Regions from separate parts of the Streptomyces sp. NPDC014861 genome, predicted to be linked through region 1. Evidence: riboswitches for the same ligand, from Rfam matches in the RefSeq annotation. Region 1 holds a riboswitch; the other holds the start of a gene.

Region 1 (7,299 bases):
CCAGTCGGGCTCGAAGAGCCGGACCCGGCCGCCGGACGCGGGTCCGTCGAGCGCGGTGCGGCCGACCCGGCAGAGTTCGGCGACGGCGGGCGGGGGCAGCGGGACGCCGACGACGCCGCCGGGGTTCACGGCGATGCCGAGCTGCGGGGGCAGGCCGCGGGCGAAGTCGCGGGCGGGGGCGACGGTGAAGGACATGTGGTCACCGACGCAGGCGAGGAACTGCTCCCGCGAGCTGTAGACGGGGACGTAGGCGGCGCCGCCGATCTCCATCGTGGCGAGGTCCAGGTCGGGGCTGTCGGGACCGCCGCCGTTGGGCAGCGGGACCCAGACGGGGCTCCGGCCGAGCACCTCGATGAGCCGGCCTCCGGCCGCGGGCTCCCCGAGCGCGGCGGCCAGCGCCTCCTCCAGCTCGTTGCCCGGCCACGTCACGTCCACGGTGGTTCCGTCCCCTCCTCGCACGGCCCTGGTCCCGGCCGTCCCGCAGCACCCTAACGCCGCCCCGCCCCGGCCGTGACCAGAAACCCGCACCCGCGGCGGGCGCGGGTCTCAGCCGGCCTCGCGGAAGCCGAGGCGGCGCAGCGCGCCGGCGGCGTCCCGGTCGAGGAGGGTGGCGGAGGCGCAGCCGCGGGGCAGCCGGCCGGACTCGACGGCGGCGACGAGCCGGCCGACGGCCCTGCGGTGCCGGGCGAAGGCGTACGCGGACACCCCCCGGCCCCGCTCGCGCTGGCCGTCCACGGCGGTGGCCGGGTCGACGTCGAGGAGGACCAGGTGGAGGGCGCGGCCGCGGCGGGCGGCGGAGCGGGCGAGCCAGCCGCGGACCCAGGACTGGGTGCCGCAGTCGTGGACGACGACGCCGGCGCCGGAGCGCAGCGCCCGGTACAGCCCGGCGTAGTGCGCGACCCGGACCAGCGGGCGGTAGAGCGCGTACGGCAGCAGGCGGGGCATCCGGGCCTCCCAGCGCTCCCGGGCGTCCTGCGAGTCGATCCCGCGGCCCTCGGCGGCCCGCCGCAGCAGCGTGGACTTGCCGCTGCCGGGCAGTCCGGAGACGACCACGACGTCGCCGGCGGCGAAGGTGAGGGCGCGCGGCCCGCGGCCGCCGCGCTCGCGCAGGTCCCGCACGACGCGCCCGCGCGCGCGGGTCCTGGCGCGGGCCCGCGGAGCGGGTATGGCGGCGTCGGTCGCGAAGACGCCGGTGTGCTGGATCCTCATCGCTGCTCCCCCTGTCGGGTCCCCGGAGGACGTACCGGGAGACCTCACGGAGACCCTTGCCCACGAAGTGTAAAGAAACGGTAATCCGAGACAAGCGATTTGCGGCGCCGACACCGCGTGCGATGATGTGCGCGCCAGGCGCGTGCCGCGCCCTACAACCGCATACCGGCCGCTCGAATCCGCGCGGGAGAGTTCCGGACCGGCCTCGGCCGTCCGGGCGCCGAAGGAGCAAGACCCTCCCTTGAATCTCTCAGGCCCCGTACCGCGTGGATGAGGCAGATCTGAAAAGCGGGACACCTGTCGTGTCCCCACCCAAGGTGCAAGCCGGGGATGCCCCCGGTGAACCTCTCAGGTTCCATGACAGATGGGGAGGAACGTCCTTGCCTGTCATGTTTTCCGCCTTCGGGACCCGGGAGCCACGTCCATCATGAGCACCACCCCCCGTCTGACCGCCCTCGATGCCCTGCATCGTTCGCTGGGCGCGACCATGACCGACTTCGCCGGCTGGGACATGCCGCTCCGGTACGGCAGCGAGCGCGACGAGCACAACGCCGTCCGCACCAGGGCCGGCCTCTTCGACCTCTCCCACATGGGCGAGATCACCGTCACCGGCCCGCAGGCGGTCGACCTGCTCGACTTCGCCCTGGTCGGCAACATCTCCACGGTGGGCAACGGCCGCGCCCGCTACACGATGATCTGCCAGGAGGACGGCGGCATCCTCGACGACCTGATCGTCTACCGCCTGGGCGAGACCGAGTACATGGTCGTCGCCAACGCCTCCAACGCGCAGATCGTCCTGGACGCCCTGGTGGCCCGCTCCGGCGGCTTCGACGCCGAGGTCCGCGACGACCGCGACGCGTACGCCCTGCTCGCCGTGCAGGGCCCGGAGTCCCCCGGCATCCTGAAGCAGCTCACCGACGCCGACCTGGACGGCCTGAAGTACTACGCGGGCCTGCCCGGCACGGTCGCCGGCGTCCCGGCGCTGATCGCCAGGACCGGCTACACCGGCGAGGACGGCTTCGAACTCTTCCTGAAGCCCGAGCACGCCGAGGGCGTGTGGACGGCGCTGACCGAGGCGGGCGCGGGCGTCGGCCTGATCCCGTGCGGCCTCTCCTGCCGCGACACGCTGCGCCTGGAGGCGGGCATGCCGCTCTACGGGCACGAGCTGACCACCTCCCTGACCCCCTTCGACGCCGGTCTCGGCCGCGTCGTGAAGTTCGAGAAGCCGGGCGACTTCGTCGGCCGCAAGGCGCTGGAGGCCGCCGCCGAGCGCGCCGAGACCGCCCCGCCGCGCAAGCTGGTCGGCCTGATCGCCGAGGGCCGCCGCGTCCCGCGCGCCGGCATGGCCGTCGTCGCCGGCGACGAGGTGGTCGGCGAGATCACCTCCGGCGCCCCCTCCCCGACGCTCGGCGAGCCGATCGCGATGGCGTACGTCGACGCCGCGCACGCCGCCCCCGGCACCGAGGGTGTAGGGGTGGACATCCGCGGCACCCACGAGCCGTACAAGGTCGTGGCGCTGCCGTTCTACAAGCGCCAGAAGTAGGCGGGCGCCCGTCCGGGGCCGCCCCGGACGTGACGCATTCGTCTCAGGACACGTCTCACCCCGCAAGACCCCCGTACATCCGCACTCCCCCGATCCAGGAGAATCAGGCCATGAGCAACCCCCAGCAGCTTCGCTACAGCAAGGAGCACGAGTGGCTGTCGGCCGTCGAGGACGGCGTCGCCACGGTCGGCATCACGGAGCACGCGGCCAACGCGCTCGGTGACGTCGTCTACGTGCAGCTCCCCGAGGTCGGCGCGACCGTGACCGCGGGCGAGTCCTGTGGCGAGCTGGAGTCGACGAAGTCCGTCAGCGACCTCTACGCCCCGGTGACGGGCGAGATCGTCGAGGCCAACCAGGACGTCGTCGACGACCCCTCGCTGGTGAACTCCGCCCCCTTCGAGGGCGGCTGGCTGTTCAAGGTACGCATCTCGGGTGAGCCGGACGCGCTGCTCACCGCCGACGAGTACACCGCTTTCACCGCAGGCTGACCGAGACCCCTAGGGATCGCTTCATGTCGCTTCTGAACACTCCCCTCCACGAGCTGGACCCCGACGTCGCCGCCGCCGTCGACGCCGAGCTCGGCCGTCAGCAGTCCACCCTCGAGATGATCGCCTCGGAGAACTTCGCTCCGGTCGCGGTCATGGAGGCCCAGGGCTCCGTCCTCACCAACAAGTACGCCGAGGGTTACCCGGGCCGCCGCTACTACGGTGGCTGCGAGCACGTCGACGTGGCCGAGCAGATCGCGATCGACCGGGTGAAGGAGCTGTTCGGCGCCGAGTACGCCAACGTGCAGCCGCACTCCGGCGCCTCCGCCAACCAGGCCGCCCTCTTCGCGATCGCCCAGCCGGGCGACACGATCCTCGGTCTGGACCTGGCCCACGGCGGCCACCTGACCCACGGCATGCGCCTGAACTTCTCGGGCAAGCAGTTCGAGGTGGTCGCGTACCACGTGGACGAGGCCGGCCTGGTCGACATGGCCGAGGTCGAGCGCCTGGCCAAGGAGCACCGCCCGAAGGTGATCATCGCGGGCTGGTCGGCGTACCCGCGTCAGCTGGACTTCGCGGAGTTCCGCCGGATCGCCGACGAGGTCGAGGCGTACCTGTGGGTCGACATGGCCCACTTCGCCGGCCTGGTCGCGGCCGGTCTGCACCCGAACCCGGTCCCGTACGCGGACGTGGTGACCTCCACCACGCACAAGACGCTCGGCGGCCCGCGCGGCGGCATCATCCTCGCCCGGGGCAAGGAGTTCGCGAAGAAGCTGAACTCCGCGGTCTTCCCCGGCTTCCAGGGCGGTCCGCTGGAGCACGTGATCGCGGCCAAGGCCGTCTCCTTCAAGGTCGCGGCCTCGGAGGAGTTCAAGGAGCGCCAGCAGCGCACCGTGGACGGCGCCCGCATCCTGGCCGAGCGCCTGGTCCGGGACGACGTCACCGAGCACGGTGTCGCGGTCGCCTCCGGCGGCACGGACGTGCACCTGGTCCTGGTGGACCTGCGCGACTCCGAGCTCGACGGCCAGCAGGCCGAGGACCGGCTGCACGAGGTCGGCATCACGGTCAACCGGAACGCCGTTCCGAACGACCCGCGCCCGCCGATGGTCACCTCCGGTCTGCGCATCGGCACGCCGGCCCTCGCCACCCGCGGCTTCACCGCCGAGGACTTCACCGAGGTCGCCGACATCATCGCCGAGACGCTGAAGCCGGGCTTCGACGCGGACAAGGCCGAGTCCCTGAAGGCCCGTGTGACCGCTCTGGCCGACAAGCACCCGCTGTACCCCGGCCTGAAGTAATTTCGTACGCTTTCGTTCCTGGGTTCGTTCGTTCGAAAGTTCCGGGGCACCGCGCACACTGGACAGTGAGGCGCGGTGCCCCGCCCCATGTCGTCACGTCTTCACGCTCTTCTGCTCCACCCCGGCAGACAACGGCGTCTAGCCCCCCACAAGGAGTCCTCCCGTGGCCATCTCGGTCTTCGACCTGTTCTCGATCGGCATCGGTCCGTCGAGCTCCCACACGGTGGGCCCCATGCGCGCGGCCCGGATGTTCGCCCGCCGGCTGAAGAACGAGGGCCTGCTCGCGGGGACCGCGAAGGTCCGGGCGGAGCTGTACGGCTCGCTCGGCGCCACCGGGCACGGCCACGGCACCCCGAAGGCGGTCCTGCTCGGCCTGGAGGGGAACTCGCCCCGCACGGTCGACGTGGAGAACGCCGACGACGAGTTCGAGCGGATCAAGGCGAGCGGCCGGATCAACCTCCTCGGCGCCCACGACATCCCCTTCGACTTCGACGCCGACCTGGTCCTGCACCGGCGCAAGGCGCTCCCCTACCACGCCAACGGCATGACGGTCTTCGCCTACGACGCCGAGGGCGCGCTCGTCCTGGAGAAGACGTACTACTCCGTCGGCGGCGGCTTCGTGGTCGACGAGGACGCGGTGGCGGGCGAGAACCCGATCATCCCGGACGACACCGTCCTGAAGTACCCCTTCCGCACCGGTGACGAGCTGCTCCGCCTCGCCCGGGAGACCGGTCTGTCGATCTCCTCGCTGATGCTGGAGAACGAGAAGGCCTGGCGCACCGAGGACGAGATCCGCGCCGGCCTGCTGGAGATCTGGCGGGTCATGCAGGCCTGCGTGTCGCGCGGCATGGCCCGCGAGGGCATCCTGCCGGGCGGTCTGAAGGTCCGCCGCCGCGCCTCGACCCTGGCCCGCAAGCTGCGCTCCGAGGGCGACCCGGCCATGCACGCGATGGAGTGGATCACCCTCTACGCGATGGCGGTGAACGAGGAGAACGCGGCGGGCGGCCGGGTGGTCACCGCCCCGACGAACGGCGCGGCCGGCATCATCCCCGCCGTCCTGCACTACTACATGAACTTCGTGCCGGGCGCGGACGAGGACGGGATCGTGCGCTTCCTGCTGGCGGCGGGCGCGGTCGGCATGCTCTTCAAGGAGAACGCCTCGATCTCCGGCGCCGAGGTCGGCTGCCAGGGCGAGGTCGGCTCGGCCTGCTCGATGGCGGCGGGCGCGCTGGCCGAGGTCCTGGGCGGCTCCCCCGAGCAGGTGGAGAACGCCGCGGAGATCGGCATGGAGCACAACCTGGGCCTGACCTGCGACCCGGTCGGCGGCCTGGTCCAGATCCCGTGCATCGAGCGGAACGGCATGGCGGCGGTCAAGGCGGTCACGGCGGCGAAGATGTCGATGCGCGGCGACGGCAGCCACCTGGTCTCCCTCGACAAGGTCATCAAGACCATGAAGGAGACGGGCGCGGACATGAGCGTCAAGTACAAGGAGACCGCGCGCGGCGGTCTCGCGGTGAACATCATCGAGTGCTGAGCACGGGGCGGTGAGCCCCCGCGCCGGGCACGCGCGCGTACCGAAGGCCGGTCCCGCCCCCGCAGGACCGGCCGTCGGGCGTTGCTCGGGTCAGAAGCGGACCCAGAGGACGTAGACGTCCGGGCGGGAGGGGTGGAAGGGCTCGCAGAAGTAGATCTTCCCCCACATCCACTCGCCGGCCTGGCCGGCGGCCTGGCACTCGGCGTACGAGGCGTGGTGGCTGCGGGCGTAGAAGCCCGGCCCTGCGGCCTCGGCGGTGCCGGCGGTGCCGGCGGTGCCGAGGGCGAGGGCTGCGGCGGTGGCCGCGGTGGCCAGGGCGGCTGCGACGCGACGGTACATGGCATGTCCTCCTGAAATGAACGATGCGATGCGGTGCGGGATGGTGCCGTGCGTTTCGTGCGGCTGCGCAGCCGCACGAAACGTATCGGCGCACCCCCTCCCCGGCAATAGGTCTAGGCCAATCCTTCGGACGGATGTCCGGATTCCCCGGTGGACGGCCGGATTCCGTCGCTAGGGTCCGATCATGACCATGACCACAGATGCCGAATGTGCCGCCCTGACCCGCACCCTGCGCCGCCGCGGGATCGTCGTGCTCTCCGTCTTCGCGGCGGTGTGGGCGCTCGCCGGCGGCTCGGGGCTGCCCGCGCCGGGCCCGCTCGTGGCGGGGGTGGCGGCGGCACTCCTGACGGCCGGGACGCTGGTCGCGGGGTTCCGGGCGACGGCCCGCGAGGTGACGCGTCCGGTGCGGCTGCCGGAGCGGTGGAACCGGGGGGTCGGGATCGTCAACGCGGTCGAGGCCGCCGCGATCGTCGCCGTGATCGCGGCCTCGAACGCGGCCGGGCACCAGGAGTGGATCCCGGTCGGCCTCTGCCTCGTCGTCGGCCTGCACTTCTTCCCGCTGGCCCGCCTCTACGACCAGCGGCAGTACGGATGGCTGGCGGCGGCCCTGACGGGCCTCGCGTCGATCGGCACGGGCCTGCTGGCCGCCGGCCTGTCCGCGGAGTCCGTACGGGCCTCCGTGGCGCTTCCCGCGGCCCTGGCCCTGTGGGGCACCGCGCTGCTGGTGGCGCGCGACTGACGCGCCGGGCCCCTCGGGGCCGAGGGGCGGGCGGCGGCTCGGCGTGAGCGCCGCCCGGCCCCGGGACCGGGGCCGGTCAGGCCCGGGTCACGCCTTGCTGAGGTGGGACCAGAACTCGTCCCACGACAGGCGGCCGTCGCCGTTGTCGTCGC
Region 2 (7,299 bases), on a different contig from region 1:
CCACACGATGCTCCGACCCTCCCCGGCCCCCGCGCCCGCCCTCCGCAGCGTCCTCGCGGCACTCGGCTCGCCCACGGCCGTACGCGAGGCCCGCACCCCGGCACTGCGTGCCGCGCCGGGCCCGCTGAGTCCCGAACTCCCGCTGCCCGTCCACGTGCTGAGGATCTCCGAGGCACCGGGGCAGGCGCCCGGCACCCGGCTCGTCGGCTGGCGCTTCCTGATCCGGAGCGGGGACCGGGCGATCGCCGCCGCGGACACCATGCTCACCCCGGACGGCTGGTCCTTCTCGCACTTCTTCGAGGGGCCGTACGTCGCCGCCACGGAGCGGGCCCTGGGCCAGGCCGAGGCGCTGCCGGGCACGTACCAGCCGCGGCTGCTCTCGGTGCCGGAGCTGTACATGCTGACGCTGTGGCTGCACGCCGAGCCGGATCCGGACGGCACCGAACCGGCGGCGGAGGACGCCGACGTGCTCGTGCCGCTCGCCCCGGCTCCGCCCGGGATCACCGCCAACCGCCCCTACCCGGTGGCCGATCTGCTGCCCGTGCTCAGCACCCGGCTCGCGCCGCCGCCGCTGCTCGGCTCCGCGGCACCCGCCTGATCCGCACCGCGCGCACCGCCCCGTGACCCGCTCGGGTCACGGGGCGCACTGCTGTCCGGAAACCACGCCCGAACATCGCCGCCGAACACCCCTCCCGTACGGACTAGCCCGCTCGGGCCATCCCTAACCACCCGAAAGAGCTGGGGCGTTGACCTGAACCGCCCCTGCGGGTGATGCGTCTTCCCAGGAGAGGACGAGCTGACCCGAAATACCTGCGGAAGACCCTCCGTGGGGCAACACTGGGGACCGGAACCGAACCGACCGACGGGGGCGGCCGTGAGCGCGAAGAGCCGCAGGACATCCACCACGACGCAGCGAAAGAACCCACCCATGTGCCAGCACCAGCCTGCCTGTCCCACCGCCGATTCCGCCGACCGTGAGGCCGCCCACCCTGTGGCGTGCCATCCGGAGCAGGGCTGGAGCCTGCTGTGCAACGGTGTCCTGCTCTTCGAGGACACCGGCGAACTGCTGCCGGACGGACAGATCATCGCTCCGCACCGGCCGCTGACGACGGGCCGGGTGACGACGGCGGCCTGACAGCCGCTCGGGCACGGCCGAGGGCCGGCCCGGAGGAGACTCCGGACCGGCCCTCGGTCATAACTGCCGTCAGTGGTCGTACTCGTCCAGCGGCGGGCAGGAGCAGACCAGGTTCCGGTCGCCGAAAGCGCCGTCGATGCGACGGACCGGCGGCCAGTACTTGTCGGCGGCCGAGACACCGGCGGGGAAGACCGCCGTGTCACGGTCGTAGGCGTGGTTCCACTCGCCGCCGAGCGCCGCCGCGGTGTGCGGGGCGTTGGCCAGCGGGTTGTCCTCGGCGGGCCACTCGCCGGAGGCGACCTTCTCGATCTCGGCGCGGATCGCGATCATCGTGTCGCAGAAGCGGTCCAGCTCGGCCAGGTCCTCGGACTCGGTCGGCTCGATCATCAGCGTGCCGGCGACCGGGAAGGACATGGTCGGCGCGTGGAAGCCGTAGTCGATGAGGCGCTTGGCGATGTCGTCGACGGAGACGCCGGTGGCCTTGGTGAGCGGGCGCAGGTCCACGATGCACTCGTGGGCGACGAGCCCGGCCGGGCCGGTGTAGAGGACCGGGTAGTGCGGCTCCAGGCGCTTGGCGATGTAGTTCGCCGCGAGGACGGCGACCTGGGTGGCGCGCGTGAGGCCCTCGCCGCCCATCAGGCGGACGTAGGTCCAGGAGATGGGCAGGATGCCGGCGGAGCCCCACGGGGCGGCCGAGATCGGGCCGACGCCGGTCTCCGGGCCCGCGGTGGGCTGGAGCGGGTGGTTCGGCAGGTACGGGGCGAGGTGGGCGCGGACGCCGACCGGGCCGACGCCGGGGCCGCCGCCGCCGTGCGGGATGCAGAAGGTCTTGTGCAGGTTGAGGTGCGAGACGTCGCCGCCGAAGTGGCCCGGCTTGGCGAGGCCGACCAGGGCGTTGAGGTTGGCGCCGTCGACGTACACCTGGCCGCCGGCCTCGTGGACCTCGGCGCAGATGTCGGCGACGTGCTCCTCGAAGACGCCGTGCGTCGACGGGTAGGTGATCATCAGCACCGAGAGCTCGTCACGGTGCTGCGCGATCTTGGCGCGCAGGTCCTCGACGTCGACCTCGCCGTCCTCGGCGGTCTTCACGACGACGACCTTCATGCCGGCCATCACCGCGGAGGCGGCGTTGGTGCCGTGCGCGGAGGACGGGATGAGACAGACGGTGCGCTGCTCGTCGCCGTTGGCGCGGTGGTAGGCGCGGACCGCGAGGAGGCCGGCCAGCTCGCCCTGCGAACCGGCGTTGGGCTGGATCGAGACCTTGTCGTAGCCGGTGACCTCGGCCAGGCGCTCCTCCAGCTCGGTGATGAGCGTGACGTAGCCCTGGGCCTGGTCGATCGGCGCGAAGGGGTGGATCTGGCCGAACTCGGGCCAGGTCACCGGCTCCATCTCGGTGGTCGCGTTCAGCTTCATGGTGCAGGAGCCGAGCGGGATCATGCCGCGGTCGAGCGCGTAGTCGCGGTCCGAGAGGCGGCGCAGGTAGCGCAGCATCGAGGTCTCGGAGCGGTGCGCGTGGAAGACCGGGTGGGTCAGGTACGCGTCGGAGCGCAGCAGTCCGGCCGGGAGGCCGTCCTCGGTGGCGGCGTCCAGGGCCTCCACGTCGGCCTCGACGCCGAAGGCGCCCCAGACGGCGGCGAGCTGGGCGCGGCCGGTGGTCTCGTCGCAGGACATCGAGACGCGGTCGGCGTCCACGCGGTACAGGTTGACGCCGGCCTCGCGGGCGGCGGCGACGACGGCGTCGGCGCGGCCGGGCACGCGGGCGGTGAGCGTGTCGAAGAACGCGCCCTGGGTGAGCTCGACGCCCCCGGCGGTCAGGCCGGAGGCGAGGATCGCCGCGTACCGGTGGGTGCGCTGGGCGATCTGCCGGAGACCGTCGGGACCGTGGTACACGGCGTACATGCCGGCCATGACGGCGAGGAGCACTTGGGCGGTGCAGATGTTGCTGGTGGCCTTCTCGCGGCGGATGTGCTGCTCGCGGGTCTGGAGCGCGAGGCGGTACGCCTTGTTCCCGTCGGCGTCGACGGAGACTCCGACGAGGCGGCCGGGGAGGGAGCGGGCGTGCTTGTCCTGGACGGCCATGTAGCCGGCGTGCGGACCGCCGAAGCCCATCGGCACGCCGAAGCGCTGGGTGGTGCCGACGGCGATGTCGGCGCCGAGCGAGCCGGGCGACACGAGCAGGGTGAGGGCGAGCAGGTCGGCGGCGACGGTCACGATCGCGCCGAGTTCGTGGGCGGCGTCGATCAGCGGCTTGATGTCACGGACGGCGCCGGAGGCACCGGGGTACTGGATCAGGACGCCGAAGACACCGCGCTCGGCGACCTCCGCCGGGATGCCCTCGCCCAGGTCGGCGACGACGACCTCGACGCCGGTCGGCTCGGCGCGGGTCTCGATGACGGCGATGGTCTGCGGCAGGGCGTCGGCGTCGACCAGGAAGACGCCGTTCTTGACCTTGCCGACGCGGCGGGAGAGCGACATGGCCTCGGCGGCCGCGGTGCCCTCGTCGAGCAGGGAGGCGCCGGAGGTGGGCAGACCGGTCAGGTCGGCGACCATCGTCTGGAAGTTGAGCAGCGCCTCCAGGCGGCCCTGCGAGATCTCCGGCTGGTAGGGCGTGTACGCCGTGTACCAGGCCGGGTTCTCCATGACGTTGCGCAGGACGACCGGCGGGGTGAAGGTGCCGTGGTAGCCGAGGCCGATCATCGGGGCGAGGACCTCGTTGCGGTCGGCGAGCCGGCGCAGCTCGGCCAGGACCTCGGCCTCGGTGCGGGCGCCGGGGAGGTCCAGCGCCTCGGCGTTCTTGATGACGTCCGGCACCGCGGCGGCGGTCAGCTCGTCGAGGGAGCCGTAGCCGACCTGGGCGAGCATCTTGGCCCGCGCCTCGGCGTCGGGTCCGATGTGCCGCTGCTCGAAGGGGATGCCCTGCTCGAGCTCGGAGAGCGGGGTGCGGTTGGCGGTCATGATGCGGGGGCCTCCTGGTCGTCACGACCTGCGAGGGGCACCACGGCGCGGGTGCCCGGACGGCCTCCCCCTCTGTCATCTCAACCTGAGAGCTTCACCGGCACGCCCGTGGGCACGCCGGCTTTCACCGTCGGTGAGAGCGGATGCCGTCGGACTCCCGCCCTGCTTTCCAGAGTGACCTCGCCCGCGCGGTACCGGGTGCCTGAGAGATTCCGGGGAGGATTTGCTCCTTCGGCGCCCCCGGAAACCTTCTCCGGAGGACTCTCCCGCACGGTGTCGACAGCCACAGCCAGCCTACCAGCGCGCTTGTCGCCCCCATCGCTCAAGTGGCCGACATCTCGGATGTGCACTTTCGTAGGGGTGTGGAGCAGTTGCGACCAGTTGGAGGGACCGTGCAGACCGACATCGATCCGCGCAGCCTGATCGGCCGCAAGGCGTACGACCGGAACGGGCACAAGATCGGAACCGTGGACGAGGTGTACCTGGACGACGCGACCGGCGTACCCGAGTGGGCCGCCGTCCGCACCGGGCTGTTCAGCCGGGACGCCTTCGTCCCGCTGGAGCCCAGCGAGCTGGCCGACGACGGCCTGCACATCCCGTTCGAGCGTTCCCTGATCAAGGACGCGCCGGACTTCGGCGTGGGCCGCCACCTCTCCCCCGAGCAGGAGCTCCAGCTCTACCGCCACTACGAGCTGGCGCTCCCGCCCGCACCGGAGGCGATCCCCGACTTCGGCCGCCTCGCCGGCCAGGACGACGCCGCCTAGCCGCGCCCCTCCCCCGCCACCACCGGACAAGCCCTCGGGCCGCCCCCAGCCGGTCCGCCCGGCTCGGGGCTCGGGGCTCGGGCCGATGTCGAGCCGAGGTCGAGCGGGACACGAGCCGAGGTCCAGCCGAATCGGGCCGAGGTCGGCTCGGCCCGCACGCGGACCGCTCGGACCGGACGGCTGCCCGCCCACCCGGCCGAACTCGGGCCGGCTGCCCCGGTCCCCACGCCCCCGCCGAGGACCGAACGGCCCCCACAACCTCCCGAGCACCGCGCAGGACCCCCGCCCGGCCGCACACCCTCATCGGGCCCCTCACACCGGCCCGGGCCGGTACCGCCCGTACCCGAGCGAACCCGCCGGACGCCTCCCCAGCGTCCGCCTCACCAGGTCACCCGGTCACCCGGTGACCGGTCACCCGCCCAACGGCGCGACCCTGGCGGCGCCCTCCGCCCCCGTCGCCCCGCCGGGCACCAGCGGCAGCGGATCGGACGGTTCCAGCTCCGGGTCGTCCACCGCGAAGGTCCGCACCCGCCCCGGCACGGTGCTGCCGGGCTCCTCGAAACGGACGGTGACCCGCCCGAGCCCGCTGCCCTGCACCCAGCCGGCACCCAGCACCGCGTGCCGTACGTCGTTCCCCGGCGCCCACCGGCGTTCGACGGCCTCCGCCGCCGTCCCCGGCACGGACACGGCCTCCACCGCTCCCTCCTCCCCGGCCCCCGCCGGCCCGGCGGCTCCCCCGACCACCGCGCTCCCGATCTCCGCCTCTGCCCCGGCGCCGGCCTCGGCCACGGCCTCCGCCGCCGCTCCCGCTCCCGCTTCGGCCTCCGCCTCCGCCTGGGCGAACAGGTCCTCCTGCGTGTAGTCGGCGAGCCCGCTCACCCCGACCCCCAGCAGCCGCACCCCACCCGTGGTGTCGACCAGTTCGAGCAGCCGCTCCGCCGCCTCCCGCACCACCAGGGGATCGTCCGTCGGCCCCCGCAGGGTCTCGGACCGGGTCAGCGTCGAGAAGTCGAAGCGGCGCACCTTCAGGACGATCGTCCGCCCCGAGTGTCCCGACCCCCGCAGTCGCGCCACGCACCGCTCGGCCAGCCGCTCCACCTCCAGCCGGATCCGCAGCCGGTCGTGCAGGTCGATGTCGAAGGTGTCCTCGACCGAGACCGATTTGGCGTCCCGCTCGGCCACCACGGGCCGGTCGTCGTGCCCGAGCGCCATCCGGTACAGCGAGGCCCCGTGGGACCGCCCCAGGATCCGCACGAGTTCGTCCTCCCCCGCCTCCACCAGGTCGGCGACCGTCGTGATCCCGGCCCGCCGCAGATGGTCGCCGGTGGCCGGCCCCACCCCGGGGATGATCCGCACCGACCGGGGCGCGAGCAGCACCCGCTCGGTGCCCGGCTCGTACAGGACCAGCCCGTCAGGCTTCGCCTCCTCCGAGGCGATCTTCGCGAGCATCTTCGACCCGGCGAGCCCCACCGACCCGGTCAGTCCCGTCGTCGCCAGGATCTCGGCCCGCAGCCGCTCCCCCACGGCCCGCGCGCCCGCGCTGTCCTCCGCCAGCCCGCCGGCCTCCAGGTCCACGAACGCCTCGTCGAGGCTGAGCGGCTCCACCAGCGGCGACAGCCGCCCCAGAAGCTCCATGACCTGCCCGCTGATCGCCCGGTAGAAGGCGAAGCGCGGCACGAGATACGCGGCGTTGGGCACGAGCCGCCGCGCCTGTCCCATCGGCATGGCCGAGTGCACCCCGAAGCGCCGCGCCTCGTACGACGCCGTGGCGACCACCCCGCGCGGCCCGAGCCCGCCGACCACGACCGGCTTGCCGCGCAGGCTCGGCTTCGACGCCTGCTCGGCGGCGGCGAAGAAGGCATCCATGTCCAGATGCAGGATCGTGGGGGCGGCTCTCACGTCTCCGATGCTGCCTCACGTCACTGACAATCGCCCGTACGGGCGACAGGACCATACAAACGCCGGGAGCACCCGCGCGGAGGACCGCGCCGGAGACGCACCCGGGGAGGGGACCCGCCGGGACCGGGTCCCGGGAGAGGCCTCAGACGGCCCGGTCGCGCCGCCGCCGGGCCAGTTCGTCCTGCGGGTTGTGCCGGACCAGCGTCTCGCCGGTGTCCACGCGCTCCCCGTGCAGCTGCGACAGCGCCGACTCGACGTCGCGCCAGACGACACCCACCGCGATGCCGAAGACGCCCTGTCCGCCCTGGAGCAGGGAGACCACCTCGTCGGGCGAGGAGCACTCGTAGACGGTCGCCCCGTCGCTCATCAGCGTCATCCGCTCCAGGTCGCGGAAACCGCGGGCGCGCAGGTGCTGCACGGCGGCCCGGATGTTCTGGAGGGCGACGCCCGTGTCGAGGAACCGCTTGACGATCTTCAGGACGACGACGTCGCGGAAGCTGTAGAGCCGCTGCGTCCCGGAGCCGTAAGCGGGCCGCACGCTCGGCT

What was found. Region 1 has a riboswitch for glycine ahead of gcvT (glycine cleavage system aminomethyltransferase GcvT). Riboswitches for the same ligand answer to the same signal wherever they lie in the genome.
Region 2: linked by a shared signal. The riboswitch ahead of gcvP (aminomethyl-transferring glycine dehydrogenase) and the one ahead of gcvT (glycine cleavage system aminomethyltransferase GcvT) in region 1 are both predicted to bind glycine.

The regions. Positions count from the first base shown of each region.
Region 1 covers NZ_JBIBWV010000007.1:247,821-255,119, forward strand. Annotated here, with positions in the region: gene ACF1BN_RS17475 (enhanced serine sensitivity protein SseB) at 1-435, opposite strand, end outside; gene ACF1BN_RS17480 (AAA family ATPase) at 547-1,209, opposite strand; glycine riboswitch at 1,384-1,484, shown strand; gene gcvT (glycine cleavage system aminomethyltransferase GcvT) at 1,637-2,752, shown strand; gene gcvH (glycine cleavage system protein GcvH) at 2,863-3,240, shown strand; gene glyA (serine hydroxymethyltransferase) at 3,264-4,535, shown strand; gene ACF1BN_RS17500 (L-serine ammonia-lyase) at 4,699-6,069, shown strand; gene ACF1BN_RS17505 (hypothetical protein) at 6,160-6,408, opposite strand; gene ACF1BN_RS17510 (hypothetical protein) at 6,593-7,147, shown strand; gene ACF1BN_RS17515 (EF-hand domain-containing protein) at 7,235-7,299, opposite strand, start outside.
Region 2 covers NZ_JBIBWV010000013.1:8,506-15,804, reverse strand. Annotated here, with positions in the region: gene ACF1BN_RS23905 (hypothetical protein) at 8-598, shown strand; gene ACF1BN_RS23900 (DUF5999 family protein) at 929-1,135, shown strand; gene gcvP (aminomethyl-transferring glycine dehydrogenase) at 1,205-4,090, opposite strand; glycine riboswitch at 4,270-4,369, opposite strand; gene ACF1BN_RS23890 (PRC-barrel domain-containing protein) at 4,483-4,854, shown strand; gene ACF1BN_RS23885 (DNA polymerase IV) at 5,266-6,753, opposite strand; gene ACF1BN_RS23880 (MerR family transcriptional regulator) at 6,896-7,299, opposite strand, start outside.